2 regions of the Actinomadura graeca genome follow, and region 1 is predicted to be linked to the other one. Evidence: riboswitches for the same ligand, from Rfam matches in the RefSeq annotation. Region 1 holds a riboswitch; the other holds the start of a gene.
The links. A riboswitch is a leader RNA that binds a small molecule or an ion and turns the genes downstream of it on or off. The one in region 1 is predicted to bind S-adenosylmethionine.

Region 1 (6,666 bases):
AGCGGGCGGGGTGGCTTAGAGGACCTTCACCGCCTCGGCCTGGAAGCCCCTGTCGCTCTTGGCGATCTCGAACTCGACCCGCTGGCCCTGCTCCAGGCTGCGGTAGCCCTCCATCTGGATCGCCGAGTAGTGGACGAAGACGTCCTGACCGCCGTCGACGGAGATGAAGCCGTACCCCTTGTCGGCGTTGAACCACTTCACCGTGCCCTGCGCCATATCGAACCTGCCGCTCGTCCTCGTGATGTCTCGGACCTCGCCCCTTCTTCGCGGGTCCGTGAACACCCGTGTCTCCGTGGCCTCGCGGGCCGCGGCGGGGTCGACTCGGCGTGATCGGGGACGACCTTAGCGAACAGGTCCGACGTCAGGACGCCAGGCCGGACGGCCGGTAGTGGACGAGCGGGAGGACCTCCTGTTCGAGCCGCCGGGAAAGATGCAGGCCGTAGCGGGTCTCCAGGCGGTCGCGGGCGCGGATGTAGCGGGCCGCCGCGTCTTCGAGGCTGGGCGGGACGGAGCGGATGCCCAGCGGTTCGAGGATGTGCCGGCTCATGCCCAGCAGTTCGCCGCGGACCCGGTCCGTCATACCGCGGCGGCGCTTACTCACCAGCCATAGAGTCCAGTCCCAAAAGTGAGCGTTTATGGCCGCGAGGGTGTCGGGGCCGACGCGCCAGGGCGGGTTCGAGCGACGGGGGACGTCCGGGAAGAGCAGGTCGACCTTGGTGGGGCCGGAGAAGATCAGCAGGTAGCTCGCGACCTCTCCGAGCGGGTCCCACTGGGCGGCCAGGGGGTTCCGCGGGCGGGCGAGTTCCGGCAGGTCGGAGGCCACGTGGGCGAAGTCGTCGACGTAGACGTGGAAGTCCCAGTCCGAGAGTTCGGTGGCGGTTCCGCGCGCCCGGGAGCCGGCGAGCTCGACCTGGCGCACCGCGGGGTGCGCCAGGACCGAGCCGGCCATGAAGTTCGCAATGCCCATGATGAGGCTTTACCCGAAAAGCCCCGGTGGGCGTCAGCCTCCCGCGACGGCGGGGATGATCGACACCTGGGCGCCGTCGGGGGTGGCGGTGTCCAGGCCGTCGACGAAGCGGACGTCCTCGTCCCCCACGTAGACGTTGACGAACCGGCGGATCTTGCCCGCGTCGTCGAGGATGCGGCCGGAGATGCCCGTGTAGCTGGACTCCAGGTCGGCGACGACCGCGCGGAGAGTGGCGCCCTCGGCCTTCACCTCCGCCTCGCCGCCGGTGTAGGTCCGCAGGATGGTCGGGATGCGGACGGACACGCTGCTCATGTGGTTGCTCCTTCGTTGTCAGGCGAGGCCGGCGGCGCGGAACGCCTCCAGGGACGGGGCGATGTTCGCGGACGGGGCGACGACGGGCGCCACCGCGTCCAGGGTCTTCAGCCCGTCCCCGGAGTTGATGATCACGGTCTCGGCGGACGGGTCGAGCGCCCCGGAGGCGACCAGCTTGCGCAGGGTCGCGACCGTGACGCCGCCGGCGGTCTCGCCGAACACCCCCTCGGTGCGGGCGAGGAGCCGGATCCCCTCGACGACCTGCTCGTCGGTGACGTCCTCGACCGTACCGCCGGTGCGGCGCACCACGTCCAGGACGTAGGGGCCGTCGGCGGGGTTGCCGATCGCGAGGGACTTGGCGATCGTGTCCGGCTTGACCGGGCGGACGACGTCGTGCCCGGCCTTGAACGCCGCGGCCACCGGGGCGCAGCCCGTGGCCTGCGCGCCGAACACGCGGTACGGCCTGTCCTCGACCAGGCCCAGCTTGATCAGCTCGCCGAACGCCTTGTCGATCTTCGTGAGCTGGGAGCCGGAGGCGACCGGGACCACGATCTGGTCGGGCAGCCGCCAGCCGAGCTGCTCGGCGATCTCGTAGCCGAGCGTCTTGGAGCCCTCGGCGTAGTAGGGCCGGACGTTGACGTTGACGAACGCCCAGTCCTCCTGCTCGCCCGCGATCTCGGACGCGAGCCGGTTGACGTCGTCGTAGTTGCCGTCCACCGTGACGAACGTCCCGCCGTAGACCGCCGTCGTGATGATCTTCTGGGACTCCAGGTCGGACGGGACGAACACCGCGCTGCGGATCCCGGCGCGGGACGCGGCGGCGGCCACGGCGTTGGCGAGGTTCCCGGTGGACGGGCAGGCCAGCACCTTGAAGCCCAGCTCGCGGGCGGCGGCGAGCGCGACGGCGACGACGCGGTCCTTGAAGGAGTGGGTCGGGTTGCCGCTGTCGTCCTTCACCCACAGGCTCTGGAGGCCCAGGGCCTCGGCGAGGTTGTCGGCGCGGACGAGGCGGGTGAGGCCGGGCTCGGTGTTCGGGGTGTCCACGACACCGGCGGGGACGGGCAGCAGCCCGCGGTAGCGCCAGATGTTGCGGGGCCCGGACTCGATGTCCGCGCGGGTGATCCCGCCGAAGTCGTAGGCGATCTCCAGCGGGCCGAAACACTCCTCGCACGCGTAGTGCGGGCCGAGATCGCGTGTGGTGCCGCATTCGCGGCAGACGAGGGCGGTAGCGGGTCCGAGATCGACGGCAGGCGTGAGTGCCATGTGGGCGAGGCCTTTCTCCCCATCTTCCCTGCGCCACCTTGGTCGCAGGCCGGAGTTGGCACCATCTCCCGGCCGGCCTCGCAGGATCGCGAGCGCGCACTAGCCGGGTGGTTGCCGGGGCTTCGCAGGGCCGGTCCCTCCACCCCTCTGGATGAGCGGTATTCAGTTGTCGGCGAGGACGGTGCCCCCGCTTGAGCGCTATCGGCTCGTATGCGAACTTTACATGATCCGACCCGATGCCAGACAGGTGGGCGGCCCGATCCAGACGTTACCCTGGTGCGTCCTTGATCACGCCGGCTCCTCCGTCACCCTGGGGTTCGGCGGCCACGCCCGCGGGGTCGCCCGGGGGGCCCGCGTCCCGGGCGCGGTCCTCGGACGGGCTCTGGGTGGGGTCGAGGAAGACGTGGCGGACGATCGGGACCCGCTCGCGGAGCCGCCGGTCGATCGCGCCCGCGACGTCCTCGGCCTCGTCGGCGCTGATGTCGTCCGAGAAGTGGACCTTGGCGGCGACGAGCAGCTCCTCGGGGCCGAAGTGCATGGTGAGGAGCTCGTCCACACCGGTGACGCCGGGCGCGCCGACGATCTCGGCGCGGATCACGCGCAGGTCGGCGGGGTCGGCGGCCCGGCCGATGAGCAGGCCCATGCTGTCGCGGCCGAGGACGAACGCGACGACGACGAGCAGCAGCCCGATGAGGACGGAGGCGAGCCCGTCCCAGAACGCGGACCCGGTGATCTCCCGGAGGGTGAGCCCGGCCGCGGCGAACGCGAGGCCGATCATGGCCGCGGAGTCCTCGAACAGCGCGGCCTTGAACGTGACGTCGGGCGTCCGGCGGACGTGCTCGACGAGGTCGCGGCCGTTGTCGCGGGTCTCGCGGCGCGCCTGCGTGTATGCCCGCACCCAGGACGCGCCCTCCAGCACGGCGGCGAGGGCCAGGACGGCGTAGGCCAGCCACACCTTTGTCCCCTCGCCGCCATGGCCGGTCATCGTGAGGATGCCCTCGAAGATGGAGAACCCGGCGCCCGCGACGAAGATCCCGAACGCGGCGAGCAGTGACCAGAAATAGCGCTCGTTGCCGTATCCGAACGGGTGGCGCCGGTCGGGAGGGCGGGCGCTGCGCTGCAGGGACGCGAACAGAAAGCCCTGGTTGAGGGTGTCGGCCACGGAGTGGGCGCTCTCGGCGAGCATCGCGCTCGACCCGGCGAGCACCCCGGCGACCAGTTTCGTGACCGCGAGGATGAGGTTCGCCGCACCGGCGACAAGGACGGTCTTGCGCGTCTCGGACCTGCTCATCCCGATCGGTTACCCAGGGCGGATCACCCTAATCCGGTAGATCGGGGACGTCCCCGTTTACGGTCGTCCTATCCCGCGGGCCACTTTGAAGCCGTCCGGCCCCAGCTGAGACCCTGCCGGTATGAGCCAAGTGCTGGTGGCGTCGAACCGGGGCCCGGTGTCGTTCTCGCTCTCGGAGAACGGGTCGCTGACCATGCGGCGCGGGGGCGGCGGGCTGGTGTCGGGTCTCGCCGGTGTCACGGGCGCGCTCCGGGATCCGGGGCCGCCGCGCTTCGCCGAACGGCCCGGCGCGGCGTCGCGTCCTCCCGGCGGGGCCCACGCGGCGGGCCCCTCGCCGGAGACGTCGGTGCCGCCCGAGGTGCTGTGGGTGTGCGCGGCCCTCGGCGAGGCCGACCGCGCCGCGGCGCGCCAGGCCCCGGACGGGCGGCTCGACCGGGCGGGCCACGACACCGGCGGCGCGGCCGTCCGGATGCTGGACATTCCGGCCGCCACCTTCCACCGCGCGTACAACGCCGTCGCCAACTCGACGCTGTGGTTCGTGCACCACCTGCTGTACGACACCCCGCGCAGCCCTCATTTCGATGGACGCGCGCGCCGGGACTGGCAGTCGTACGAGGCGTACAACGCGGCCTTCGCGGACGCCCTGGCCCGCGACGCCGCGCCCGGCGCGAAGGCGGCGATCCAGGACTACCACCTGTCGCTCACGCCGCGTATGCTCCGCGACCGCCGCCCGGACCTGAGGATCGCGCATTTCTCGCACACGCCGTGGGCGCCGCCGGAGTACTACGGCCTCCTCCCGGACGACATCGGCGAGCGGATCCTGCACGGCGTCCTCGGCGCCGACCACGCCGGATTCCTCACCGACCGGTGGGCGGAGGCGTTCCTCGACTGCTGCGCGCGGTTCCTGCCGGGCGCGCGCGTCGACCGGACGGCGCGGACGGTCGCCCTCGCCGGGCACGTGACGCGCATCGGCGTCCACGGCCTCGGCGTCGACGCGTGGGCGCTGCGCCGGCGCGCCGCCGAACAGGATGTCGCCGAGCGGGCGCGCGCGCTGCGCGAGCAGGTGGGCGACCGGCAGCTCATCGTGCGCGTCGACCGTACGGAACTGTCGAAGAACATCGTGCGGGGCCTGGCCGCATACCGGGAGCTGCTCGCCAACCACCCCGAGTGGCGCGGACGCGTCGTGCACCTGGCGTTCGCCTACCCGTCGCGTTACGACCTGCCCGAGTACCGCGAGTACACGGCGGCGGTGCAGCGGACGGCGAAACAGATCGCCGACGAGTTCGGCACGCCGACCTGGGATCCGCTGGTCCTCCAGGTCAACGACGACTATCCGCGTTCCCTCGCCGCGTACCGGCTCGCCGACGTGCTGCTGGTCAACCCGATCCGGGACGGCATGAACCTGGTCGCCAAGGAGGGTCCCGTCCTGGCGGAGCGCGGATGCGTGCTCGTGCTCTCCCGCGAGGCGGGGGCCGCGGCCGAGCTGTCCGACGACGCCCTCATGGTCAATCCCTACGACGTGTCACAGACGTCGGAGGCGTTGCACCGGGCCCTCCTCATGCCCCGCGCGCAGCGCGCGGAACGCTGCGCGCGCCTGGCCGCCGCAGCGACCGCGCTCCCCCCGCAACGCTGGTTCGCCGACCAGCTGAGCGCCCTCGACTAGCAGCTCCCCGAATCACAGCCCCTCGCCTAGCGACCCTCTCTCTCGCCCAACAGCCCCCTCGGCTGACCCGCTCCGGCGCGCCCCTCAGGAGGCGGAGGGCTCCGGGACGGATGTTTCGAGGATCAGAAGCGATTCGACCGGTCCCGGTTCGTGGTGGCGCTGCCAGCGTTCGCGCAGGTCGGCCTTGCGCTGAGCCACACGGCGGTGGGCGCTCGTCCTGCCGAAGCGGGCGAGCTGCGCCGCGGGCGGGCGGGGCAGGCCGCTCGGCTCGTAGCCGTATTCGGCCAGCCGCCCGCCGAACGCGGCCTCGGCGAGGCTGATCTCCCAAGGGTCGAGGCGCTGCGCCCACGCGCCTACACGGCTGGACGTGATGGGGCCGTCCGCCGTCCGTGCGTGGTCTCCCGCCGTCCGTGCGTGGTCTCCTGCGGGCCGTGCGTGGTCTCCTGCGGGCCGTGCGTGGTCTCCTGCGGGCCGTACGCGGTCGTCCAAAACCCGTCGGTGGTCGTCCGCCCGGTCCGGGACGGTCTGCCCGGCGAGATCCTCGGGCCGCGTCATCGCCGGGTCGAACTCCTCGCCGAGGAACCCGCAGAGGCGGATCAGTTCATCGGCCGGGTCTGCGACGAGCCGCTCGTACTGGATCTCGTAGTAGGCGTCGTAGTCCAGACGCGCCGCGAGCCGCCGCCCGGTGTCGATGGCCTCGCGCCACGCCGCGATCGCGTGGTGGACGTCCTGCCGGTACCAGGGCGCCTCCTCCAGGGACGCGACGCAGTCCCGCCCGTCGCGGATGAGGTGGACGAACTGCGCGTCGGGGAACATCCGCAGCAGCGGCCCGACATGCCGCGAGTAGCTCGGCCGCGCGTCCCCCCAGCGCGGCTTGCCGTGCCGGCGCGCGTGGGCACGGAAGACGAGGGCGAGCGCCGACCCGAGGGTCGGCGGCCCGGCGACGATCTCCTCGATGACCTCGGCGGGGTCGAGGCCGAGCGTCCGGAACCGGGTCTCCCGCCGCCCGATGATCCACTCCGCCAGCGCATGTCTGTTCTCCCTGACGCGCAGGTCACCGAACTCGCACCTGGCCGTGTAGGCGGGCAGGAGGAACCTGGTGTCGGCGGGCATCGCGATGCGGTGGTGCGCGTCCAGCATCAGCCGCAGCAGGGCCATCCCGGATCGGGG
Region 2 (6,666 bases), 3.6 Mb from region 1:
GTCGCCAACATGGTGCGCGACGGCGCGGTCACCCAGGCCGACGCGTCCGCGATGCGGTTCCCCGTCCCGGTGAGGCAGAAGATCACCGACATCCTCAAGGGCCAGAAGGGCTACATGGTCAACGTGGCCAAGAAGGAGCTCGTCGAGCGCCGTGGCTACAGCGAGGACGAGATCAACCGCAGCGGCCTGAAGATCACCACGACGTTCGACAGGCGGCTGATGGACGCGGTGAAGCAGGCCGTCACCGCCAGCACCCCGGACGGGATGAGCAAGCGCATCCGGACCGCGGTCGTGTCGGTCGACCCGTCCACCGGGCAGGTCCTCGCCTTCTACGGCGGGCGCGACTACCTGGACGAGATGGCCAGCAGCGCCTTCTACGACACCGCGCAGGTCGGGTCCGGCTTCAAGCCGATCGCGCTGGCCGCCGCGCTGGACGACGGCAAGAGCCTGATGAGCACCTACGACGGCAGCTCGCCGCAGTACTTCAACAACACCGCGATCAAGAACGACAGCGGCGAGAGCTTCGGGCAGGTGGACCTCGTCACCGCCACCGAGCACTCGGTCAACACCGCCTACGTCAACCTCGGCCAGGACATCGGCACCCGGCGGATCGCCGAGATGGCGGAGAAGATGGGCATACCCGCCGACCAGATGACCCCGGCGCAGCGGGCCGCGCCCACGTTCCCGCTCGGCGTCGTGTCGCTGCACCCCGTCCAGCAGGCCGGGGTCTACGGGACGTTCGCGGCGGAGGGCGTCCACCGGACCCCGTTCGTGGTCAAGGCCGTGACCGACGACAAGGGCGAGGCGCGCACGTTCGCCGAGAAGGGCAACCGGGCGTTCAGCACCCAGGTCGCCCGCGACGCGACGTACGCCATGCAGCGGGTCGTGCAGAGCGGCACCGGACGCGCCGCGCAGCTGCCCGACGGCCGCGACGTCGCGGGCAAGACCGGCACCACCAACGGCGGCCGCGCGATCTGGTTCAACGGCTTCATCCCGCAGATGGCGACGTCCGTCGCGATGTTCCGCACCGACAACAAGCCGCTGAACATCCCCGGATACGGCGCGTACGGAGGCCAGCTCCCCGCGCAGATCTGGAACGCGTACATGGGCGACGCGGTGAACATCAAGGGGTACGAGCACAAGTCCTTCGGCTCGCCGTCGGTGCAGACCGGCGGCTACGACGGGCCGCCGTACGATGGCAGGCCGGGCGGGACGGAGCCTCCGCGCACGTCCCTGCCGCCGCGCGACCCGCCGACCGGGGAGCCCGACGGCCCCGACGACCCCACGCCGCCCAGCAGCGGTCCCACGACCGGCCCGAGCGAGCCCGGCGGCGGTGACGAGCCCGGAGGCGACGGGGACGACGGCGGGACCGGCGGAGGAGGCGGCGGCACCGGCGGAGGAGGCACCGGAGGAGGCGGTCTCCCGACCCGCCCCCGCTCCGAAAGCTGACGCCGGACGGCCCGGCGCGCGGAAACACCTCCGCGCGCCGGGCCGTCCGCGCGCCGGACCCTCCTCCGCACCGGCTCCTCGGCGTGCCGGGCCGTCCGCGTGATCAGTCGCAGGCCCTGCCGATCCGCGCGGGCGTGTCGCTGATCACCGTGTTGAGCTGGGAGGCGTCGCCCGTGCCGACGGCCGTGGCGGCGGCGCGCAGCCGGACCGCCTCCGCCGTCAGCGCCTTCTTCAGGTCGCCGTCGCCGGTCTTCCCGGCGAGCCCGTCCAGGCGTCCCGCCAGCTGCTCGGTCGCCTGCCTCCACTGGCCGGGTTCGGCCGCCGACACGGTCCGCACCTGCGTGACGTACTGCTCGAACGCCTTCCTGGTGTCCGCGCACACCTGGGCCGTGCCGCCACCTCCGCCCAGCACCCCGCACCCTCCCAGCAGGACGGACGCGCCGAGCGCCGCCACACCGCCCGCAAGCGCCCGGGCCACCCCGTACCGCATCGCCCACTCCCTCTCGACTTCCGACGGGCCCTTCTGATCCCCGACAGGCTCCGCATATACTTCCGCACTAGGTCATGAGTGCCAGCGCAAAGCCCCGGCTTGCTGGCCGGCAACCCTTCGTCCGCGATGGGGTGCCCCGGGTGAGGACCTGGCCGGGCGCGACTCCGCGCCCCGGCAAGCGCGGACCCGTCCCCCGGGTCCCTGACCCGGAAAGGTCCTGCATGTCCACGCTCGCCCCCGTCCGTTCCCCGCTCACTGTGACGCACGGTCCCGGGGTCCGGGTTCGCCCGAAGGTCATCGGAGCCGACGCCCTCGTCCCCCTCGCCGACGGACGCCGCGTCCCCTACGCCAACCTCGACTACGCCGCGAGCGCCCCGTGCCTGGAGGCGGTGCACGAGGCCGTCACCCGCGCACTGCCCTACTACAGCAGCGTCCACCGCGGCGCGGGCCACGCTTCGCAGGTGACGACCGACGCCTACGAGGCGGCGCGCGACACCGTCCGCGGTTTCCTCGGCGCGTGGCGGCGCGCGGCGGTCGTCTTCACCCGCAACACCACCGACGCGATGAACCTCCTCGCGCACGCCGTGCCGCGCGGCACGACGGTCGTGGTGTTCGAGACCGAGCACCACGCGTCCCTGCTGCCGTGGCGGCGCGCGGTCCGCCTCCCGGCCCCCGCGACGCCCGCGGAGGCGATCGGGCTCGCCGACCGCGCGCTCGCCGGCTCCCCCGCCGGGCCGCGGCTGCTCGTCGTCACCGCCGCGTCCAACGTCACCGGCGAGCTGTGGCCGGTCCACGAGCTCGCCCGGGTCGCGCACCGGCACGGCGCCCGCATCGCCGTGGACGCCGCGCAGCTCGTCCCGCACCGGCGGCTCGACATGACCGCGCTCGGGCTGGACTACGTCGCGTTCTCCGGCCACAAGCTGTACGCGCCGTTCGGCGCGGGCGTCCTCGCCGGGCGGTCGGACTGGCTGCGCGCCGCCGACCCCTACCTCAAGGGCGGGGGCGCCAGCGCGTCCGTCACCGCGTCCCGCACCCGCTGGGCGCCCGCCGCCGAGCAGCGCCACGAGGCGGGGACCCCCAACGTCCTCGGCGCCATCGCCATCGCCGCCGCCTGCGAGGCCCTCACCCCGCACTGGGACGCGCTCGCCGCGCACGAGGAACGCCTCCTGGTCCGGCTGCGCTCGGGCCTCGCCGCCATCCCCGGTGTGCGCGAGCTCACACTGTGGGGACGCGGCCCCCGCGTCGGCATCGTCTCCTTCACCGTGGACGGCGTGCCCGCCCGCGAGGTCGCCCTGGCCCTGTCGGAACGGCACGGCATCGGCGTCCGCGACGGCAAGTTCTGCGCGCACCCTTTCGTCAGGCACCTGCTGTCGGTGAACGGCACCGAGGCGGGCGGCGGGACCCCGGCGGGCGATGGCACCGCCGTCCGCGCCAGCTTCGGTCTTGGGACGACCAAGGAGCACATCGACCGTCTGCTCGCCGCGCTCGGCCGTCTGGCCAGCGAAGTCGCCGACACGGACGATTGGTCCTCTTCGCCCATGTAGCGTAGGCAGTTCCGCTCCGGCGGGCCGGGGAAAGCAAGACAGGAATCAGGGGGTGCCGACCGTGGCCGACGCCTGGCGACCCACGTCGGACTTGGAGCGCCGACTTCAGGAGAGCGTCCGGACCGGGGACCAGGAGGGCTTCTTCCGCCTCCTCGCCGACAGCGAGCTCGTGGTCCCCGTCCCGCCGGAGCTCGTCGACGGCGTGCTGGCGAACGAGGCCCAGCCCTCCTGGCCCACCCGGGAGGAGGACGGCCGCGTCCACGTGCTGGCCTACACCTCGGCCTCGGCGATGCGCGCCTGCCTCGGGCCGTCGTACCGGCACTACCTCACGCTCCGTTTCACGGCCCTGGCCGAGAGCTGGCCCGACGCGCGCTGGTGGCTCGCCGTCGACGCCACCGGCCAGGACGCGCCGGGCCATGGCACCGCCGGGCCCCTGCCGATCGAGGCGCGCCTGCCCGCCTGGTTCGTCCGCCAGGTCGCCGAGGGCGACGTCCGCCCGCCCCGCGCCGGACGCCCCGAGCTCATGCCCCCACCCGCACCCGCGGCCGACGCGCCCGCGCCCGACGCGCCCGACGCGCCCGCGGCCGACGCGCCCGGGGCGCACGCCGAGGCGGCCGAGCGGGTGCGGCAGGACGTCGCGCGGCACGCGGCCCACGATCCGCGGACCGTCATTCCATCCCAGGACGTCCCTCCTGCACAGGACCCGTCGAGAACGCGGACCGATCACCTCGCCCAGGAGGTTCCCGCTGCGGACGGCGGCGCCGCCGGGCTGGGCGGCCCCGCGTCCACGAGCGGCGCGTTCCCCCACCTCGCGGCCCCCGCCCAGGACGAGCGCGTGGCCCAGGACACCCCAGGGCCGTCCGGTCACGTCCCGCAGGTCGGCACGCCCCCGCAGGAGAGGCCGCCCGCAGAGGACGTACCCGAGGCGCCATCCGTGGCCGAGCCCGCGCAGAGCGGGACGGCGGCGACCACCGGCCCGCCCCCGAGCGGGCCGTCCGCCCAGAGCGGGCCCGTGCCGCAGGACGCGCTGACGACGCGGGCCGACCTTCCGTCCGGCGACTACACGGTCCCCGCAGGCCCGGCGACGCAGCCCGACCGGCCCGTGCAGCCCGTGCGGCCTGAGCAGGCCGCACGCCCCGAACAAGCAGTGCACCCCGAACAAGCAGTGCACCCCGAACCGGCGGTGCACGCCGACCCGGCCGGGCCGGCGGCGGCGCCCGAGCCGGACGACTCCGGCTGGGAGGAGTTGCAGGCGCAGCACCGGGAGCTGGCGCGGGAGGAGCCCCGCCCGGCGTTCCAGCCGGCCAACGAGGTCGAGCGGGAACTGCTGCGCGCGGCGGCGAACAACGACCACGACCTGTTCCTGCAGACCATGGCCGGCGCCGAGGTGCTGCTGCCCACGCCCGAGGACATGGACTACACGCTGCGTCCTGGCCGCAGCGGGTTCCCCTGGCAGACGCGGGAGGTGGACGGCGCGACGGTCGTGCCGGTGTTCACCTCGGCGGAGCGGCTGGTCGAGGCGGCCGGGGCGGGGACCGAGTACATCAAGCTCCCGTTCACGGTGGCGCTGCGGTACTGGCCCGACCCCGAGTGGGTCCTGGCGATCAACTCGGGCTCCCCGGCGGGCGGGACGATCCTGGCCCAGCAGCTGCCGGGGCTCGCCCGGTGGGCGGACCAGCGCGCCGCGCAGCGGATGACGGAAGGGTTCGAACCGCAGAACGACGTGGAGCAGCGGCTCTTCGACGCGGCGCTGCGGCGCGACACCGACACCTTCTTCAAGGTGCTGCTCGGCGCGCAGGTGCTCGTCCCCGCCGAGCAGGAGACGCCCTGGGGCATCGCCCCGGACGACGCGGACTTCCCGTGGCGGCCGGTGGCCGTCCACGGCGAGGTGTGCATCCAGCTGTTCACGTCGCTGAAGTGGATGAACGAGGCGATCGGGTCGTCGCGGTTCGTCATGCCGAGCCTGCTGGAGATGGTGTCGGCGTGGCCGGACGCGAACTGGACGCTGGTCCTCAATCCCGGCACGCCGATCGACGCGGCCATGCCGGGCGCGCAGGTGCGGGCGCTGAGCGGGCCGTCCAAGGGCATGCCCGAGGACGTACCGGAGCCCGCGGCGGCGGCACCGGCCGTGGCGGAGACGCCCCCGCCTGCGGTGGCGGAGGTCCCGGCACCGGACGCCGCTCCCCGGCCCGCCGTTCCCCAGCCCGCCGCCCAGATCCCCGCGCCCGGCCAGGTCCCCGCGTCCGCCGCGGTGCCGCCCGGCCAGATCCCCTCGCCCGCCGAGGTGCCGTCCGCCGCCGCGGTGCCGCCCGCACAGTCGCCCCCGGCGGACATTCCGCCCGCGGGCGCCGTCGAAGTGCCGCCCGCGGCCGACGCCCGGCCCGAGGCAGAGCTGCCGTCCGCCGCAGCAGAATCGATCGGCCCCCGAGCCGGGGCGAACGCCCCTGCTCCCGACCCTGACCCGGAGCCGGTACCCGCGCCGAGGCCGCGTCCTGCGGAGCCCGACTTCGAGCCCGGTAACCGCATCGACCAGGAGCTGTACGAGGCCACGCTGGGCGGGGACTCCGACTCCTTCCTGCGAGTGCTGCTCAACGCGAACGTGCTGGTGCCCATCCCGCAGGACGCGCCGCTGGAGGTCACGCCGGTCCAGCGGGAGTTCCGGTGGGAGGCGGCGCTCCAGGACGGGTCGTCCGTGCAGGTCTTCACGTCCCTGGTGCGGCTGCGGGAGGTGCTGCCGGAATCGCGGTTCGTGTACGCGGACTTCCGGGAGCTGATCGGCGCGTGGCCCCGGGAGGACTGGGCGATGCTGCTCAACCCCGGCACGCGCATAGGGGCCTCCCTGCGCGGCGACCAGGTGCGGGAGCTGAGCGAGTGGGCGTCGCGCGTCGGACTCGTCCAGCCCAGGTCCGAGGCCCCGCTGCCGCCCGAGCCGTCGGCCGAAGCACGGCCCGAGCCACGGCCCGGACCGTCGCCCGCCGCCACGCCCCTGCCGCCGCCCGCGCAGAACGGCGTGCACGACGGTGTGCACGACAGCGCATACGACGGCGTGCACGACGCGGTGACGTCAGCCGCGTTCACCGAGTTCGAGACCGACCGGGTGGCGCAGCCGACCATCATGCAGAAGGTCGTCCCGCACGGCCATGTCGGCTGGTACCTGGAGCAGGGCTATGACCGGATCGGCGG

Region 2: linked by a shared signal. The riboswitch ahead of AGRA3207_RS10875 (aminotransferase class V-fold PLP-dependent enzyme) and the one ahead of thrC (threonine synthase) in region 1 are both predicted to bind S-adenosylmethionine.

The regions. Positions count from the first base shown of each region.
Region 1 is NZ_CP059572.1:6,052,921-6,059,586, reverse strand. Features, by position in the region: gene AGRA3207_RS26910 (cold-shock protein) at 16-216, opposite strand; gene AGRA3207_RS26905 (nucleotidyltransferase domain-containing protein) at 362-967, opposite strand; gene AGRA3207_RS26900 (MoaD/ThiS family protein) at 1,001-1,279, opposite strand; gene thrC (threonine synthase) at 1,298-2,542, opposite strand; SAM riboswitch class I at 2,559-2,700, opposite strand; gene AGRA3207_RS26890 (cation diffusion facilitator family transporter) at 2,811-3,833, opposite strand; gene AGRA3207_RS26885 (alpha,alpha-trehalose-phosphate synthase (UDP-forming)) at 3,955-5,496, shown strand; gene AGRA3207_RS26880 (sulfotransferase family protein) at 5,581-6,666, opposite strand, start outside.
Region 2 is NZ_CP059572.1:2,408,559-2,415,224, forward strand. Features, by position in the region: gene AGRA3207_RS10865 (transglycosylase domain-containing protein) at 1-1,449, shown strand, start outside; gene AGRA3207_RS10870 (hypothetical protein) at 1,553-1,939, opposite strand; SAM riboswitch class IV at 2,010-2,126, shown strand; gene AGRA3207_RS10875 (aminotransferase class V-fold PLP-dependent enzyme) at 2,161-3,483, shown strand; gene AGRA3207_RS10880 (SseB family protein) at 3,536-6,666, shown strand, end outside.